One region of the Escherichia marmotae genome, then DNA from elsewhere that is predicted to be linked to it. Evidence: predicted binding sites of a transcription regulator. Region 1 holds the regulator's gene; the other holds the start of a gene.
What was found. Region 1 encodes CRP, which controls carbon source genes, mostly activating them, when cyclic AMP is high. Its sites were predicted from a motif close to ATGTGANNNNNNTCACAT; they were not measured.
Positions count from the first base shown of each region.

Region 2: a site for CRP is predicted at 958-975, ahead of udp (uridine phosphorylase). Genes of this name have one in related genera too.

Region 1 is NZ_CP025979.1:2,809,382-2,811,579, reverse strand. Features, by position in the region: gene C1192_RS14655 (YccS/YhfK family putative transporter) at 1-639, opposite strand, end outside; gene crp (cAMP-activated global transcriptional regulator CRP) at 690-1,322, opposite strand; gene C1192_RS14640 (OsmC family protein) at 1,624-2,028, shown strand; gene C1192_RS14635 (phosphoribulokinase) at 2,083-2,198, opposite strand, start outside.
Region 2 is NZ_CP025979.1:3,164,169-3,166,366, reverse strand. Features, by position in the region: gene C1192_RS16355 (dienelactone hydrolase family protein) at 29-838, opposite strand; gene udp (uridine phosphorylase) at 1,100-1,861, shown strand; gene rmuC (DNA recombination protein RmuC) at 2,002-2,198, shown strand, end outside.

The DNA.
Region 1 (2,198 bases):
TTGCTGATAACACTGGGTAATTAAATCGACCGCTTTTTGCTGACGCACCAACAATGGTGGCAGAGCATTTTCGGGATCGGTGTGCTGAGTAAGCAGGCTGTATTTGGCTTCACAGTAATCCGCCAGTTCACGGTACAGCAGGCTAAGCGACTCGCGTAACGGTTGCTCACGCCAGAGCCAGAACCAGAACCAGTTAAACAGTCCATACCAGAGCGTGCCTAACGCGTAGATGAGCAACGGTTCCCAGACCGGCATATATCCCGCCAGACTGAGGGTAAAAATGGCGGCGAGTAGCGATGCGGGAAGTAATTTTGCATGCAATGGCCCTAACTCAGCAGTGACGCCAAGTATCAACGTTAACCCCGTCAGCAGAAAGGGTAGGGGGATATCTTTTTCCAGCAGCAGTTGCGTTAGCAAGCTACAAGTGGCAAACAGCGACGCACCAATGATTAAGTGTTTGAAAAAACGCTTATGAGGAGTATCAAGCCCCGCAATATTGCAACAGGCGGGGACGAGAGAAAAGAGCAGCCCGAGTCTTAATTCGCCAAGCAATAGACCAACGGCCACGGGCAAACATAGCACCAGTGTTTGTCGTAGTGCGTAGTTGATGTCGGGATGATAAATCAGTCTGCGCCACATCGGCTTAAACAAAACGGCGCGCTACCAGGTAACGCGGCACTCCGATGGGATCAACGGGTGCCGTAAACGACGATGGTTTTTCCGTGTGCAGAGATCAGGTTCTGATCTTCCAGCATCTTCAGAATACGTCCCACGGTTTCACGAGAACAGCCAACAATCTGACCGATTTCCTGACGGGTAATTTTGATTTGCATACCGTCCGGGTGAGTCATGGCATCGGGTTGTTTCGCCAGATTCAGCAGTGTCTGTGCAATACGACCTGTAACGTCGAGGAATGCCAGGTTGCCCACTTTCTCTGAAGTGACTTGCAGACGACGCGCCATCTGTGCGGAGAGACGCATCAGAATATCCGGGTTCACCTGAATTAATTGACGGAATTTTTTGTAGGAAATCTCAGCTACTTCACAGGCGGTTTTCGCACGTACCCATGCGCTACGTTCCTGGCCTTCTTCAAACAGGCCCAATTCGCCAATAAAATCACCCTGATTCAGATAGGAGAGGATCATTTCTTTACCCTCCTCGTCTTTAATCAGCACTGCCACAGAGCCTTTAACGATGTAATACAGCGTTTCCGCTTTTTCACCCTGGTGAATAAGCGTGCTCTTGGATGGGTACTTATGAATGTGGCAATGAGACAAGAACCATTCGAGAGTCGGGTCTGTTTGCGGTTTGCCAAGCACCATGCGCGGTTATCCTCTGTTATAAGCTTTCTCCAGAGCCAGAAAACGCCGCTGTCTCTGGATTGCCGAAATGTGCTTCCCGCTACCTGGGAAGGGGCTATCAACTGAACTGCACGGTAATGTGACGTCTTTTACATACATGCAGTACATCAATGTATTACTGTAGCATCCTGACTGTTTTAGCATAGCTTTCGCGTTGTGTCTCCTGGTGTCTCGCTTCAGCATGACCCAGGTCGCCTTCCGTTGCGCGATTTGGTCAGTACGCGTACTCTGTCAGGAAAATTGACGCAATGGAGTTCCGATTATGCAAGCGCGTGTGAAGTGGGTCGAAGGGTTAACTTTTTTGGGCGAGTCAGCCTCGGGTCACCAGATTTTAATGGACGGTAATTCTGGCGATAAAGCGCCAAGTCCGATGGAAATGGTGTTGATGGCGGCAGGCGGTTGCAGCGCCATTGATGTGGTTTCTATCCTGCAAAAAGGGCGTCAGGATGTGGTCGATTGTGAAGTAAAATTGACCTCTGAACGTCGCGAAGAGGCACCGCGCCTGTTTACGCACATCAATTTGCATTTTATCGTCACAGGTCACGACCTGAAGGACGCGGCGGTTTCGCGAGCGGTGGATCTCTCTGCCGAGAAGTATTGTTCGGTAGCGCTGATGCTAGAGAAAGCCGTGAATATTACCCACTCCTATGAAGTGATAGCCGCGTGATTTAATGATTAAAATATGATGCCGGATATTATTTTATCCGGCATATAAGAACATTTACTCGATTTTCTTCCCTTCCATCAGTCGTTGTACCAGCGGCAGCATAATTAACTCCATTGCCAGACCCATTTTACCTCCCGGCACCACTAACGTATTGATGTGGGAAATGAATG
Region 2 (2,198 bases), 350 kb from region 1:
TTAATCATCAGATTTAGCGGCAATGGCGTTACTTTTTAACACCATACTGCGTAAACCATTCCAGCATTCGCTGCCAGCCGTCTTGCGCAGACTCGGCATGATAGCTCGGGCGATAATCGGCGTTGAATGCATGTCCGGCATCCGGGTAAACGATAATCTCCGCTTTCGCGTTCGCTGCCCGCAGCGCCTGGCGCATGGTTTCAACGCTCTCCTGCGGAATGCTGTTATCCTGACCGCCGTACAACCCGAGAACCGGGGCATTAAGGTCAGTCGCGATATCAACAGGCTGTTTCGGTGAATTTAATGTTTTGTCGCCCGTCAGTTTGCCATACCACGCTACTGCCGCTTTCAGTTGCGGGTTATGCGCGGCATACAGCCAGGCGATTCGCCCACCCCAGCAAAATCCAGTGATCATTAAGCGATGCACATCACCGCCATTGCGTGACGCCCAACTGGCGACGTGATCGAGATCGGCAAGCACCTGTGAGTCAGGTACTTTTGCTACCAGACCACTTAATAGCGTCGGGATGTCGGTGAAATCATTCGGATCGCCTTCGCGGAAGTAAAGCTCTGGTGCGATAGCCAGATACCCCTCCAGCGCCAGACGGCGACAAATGTCGCGGATATGTTCATGCACACCAAAAATTTCCTGCACTACAATGACCACAGGTAGTGGGCCATCGCTCTGCTTTGGACGAGCATGATAAGCAGGCATGTTATCCCCTTGTGAAGGGATAGAGGTGAACCCTGCCACAATCGTATCGTCCGGGGTATGAACAATTGTTGAGGCGAGGGGTGATGCAGCAGGTGCAAATCCGGATTGTTGTGTTGTTGTCATGGGATTCTCCGTACCCTTATGAAAATTTTGCGCAATGTTAACTATAGTCAGCGTGCAACAATTCACATTGCCTCAAATGGCTCATCTTTTAAGCAGCCTTACTGACTTAAGAGTAAATTATGTGATTTAAGTCACCTTTGATGAGTAAATGTATGCAACACATTTGCATCATAGTGATGATTATCACGAAAAAATGTTAATCCCTTCGGTAAAGTATCTTTTTGCTTCTTCTGACTAAACCGATTCACAGAGGAGTTGTATATGTCCAAGTCTGATGTTTTTCATCTCGGCCTCACTAAAAACGATTTACAAGGGGCTACGCTAGCCATCGTTCCTGGCGACCCGGATCGTGTGGAAAAGATCGCCGCGCTAATGGATAAGCCGGTTAAACTGGCATCTCACCGCGAATTCACCACCTGGCGTGCAGAGCTGGATGGTAAACCTGTTATCGTTTGTTCTACCGGTATCGGTGGTCCGTCGACTTCTATTGCCGTTGAAGAACTGGCACAGCTTGGCATTCGCACTTTCCTGCGTATCGGTACGACTGGCGCTATTCAGCCGCATATTAATGTTGGTGATGTACTGGTTACTACGGCGTCTGTTCGTCTGGATGGCGCGAGCCTGCATTTCGCACCGCTGGAATTCCCGGCAGTGGCTGATTTCGAATGTACTACCGCGCTGGTTGAAGCAGCGAAGTCTATTGGTGCAACCACTCACGTGGGTGTGACTGCCTCTTCTGACACTTTCTACCCGGGCCAGGAACGTTACGACACTTATTCTGGCCGTGTAGTCCGTCACTTTAAAGGCTCTATGGAAGAGTGGCAGGCGATGGGCGTAATGAACTATGAGATGGAATCTGCAACTCTGCTGACCATGTGTGCAAGCCAGGGCCTGCGTGCCGGTATGGTAGCTGGCGTTATTGTTAACCGCACCCAGCAAGAGATCCCGAATGCTGAGACGATGAAACAAACCGAAAGCCATGTGGTGAAAATCGTGGTGGAAGCGGCGCGTCGTCTGCTGTAATTCTCTTCTCCTGTCTGAAGGCCGATACGTTCGGCCTTTTGTATTTTTGCGTAGCGCCTCGCAGGAAATGCCTTTCCAACTGGACGTTTGTACAGCACAATTCTATTTTGTGCGGGTAAGTTGTTGCGTCAGGAGGCTTTGTGGATTTCTCAATCATTGTTTATGCCATTATTGCACTGGTCAGTGTGGCCATCGGCTGGCTGTTTGCCAGTTATCAACATGCACAGCAAAAAGCCGAGCAACTAGCCGAACGTGAAGAGATGGTTGCGGAGTTAAGTGCGGCAAAACAACAAATTACCCAAAGTGAGCACTGGCGTGAAGAGTGTGAACTACTCAA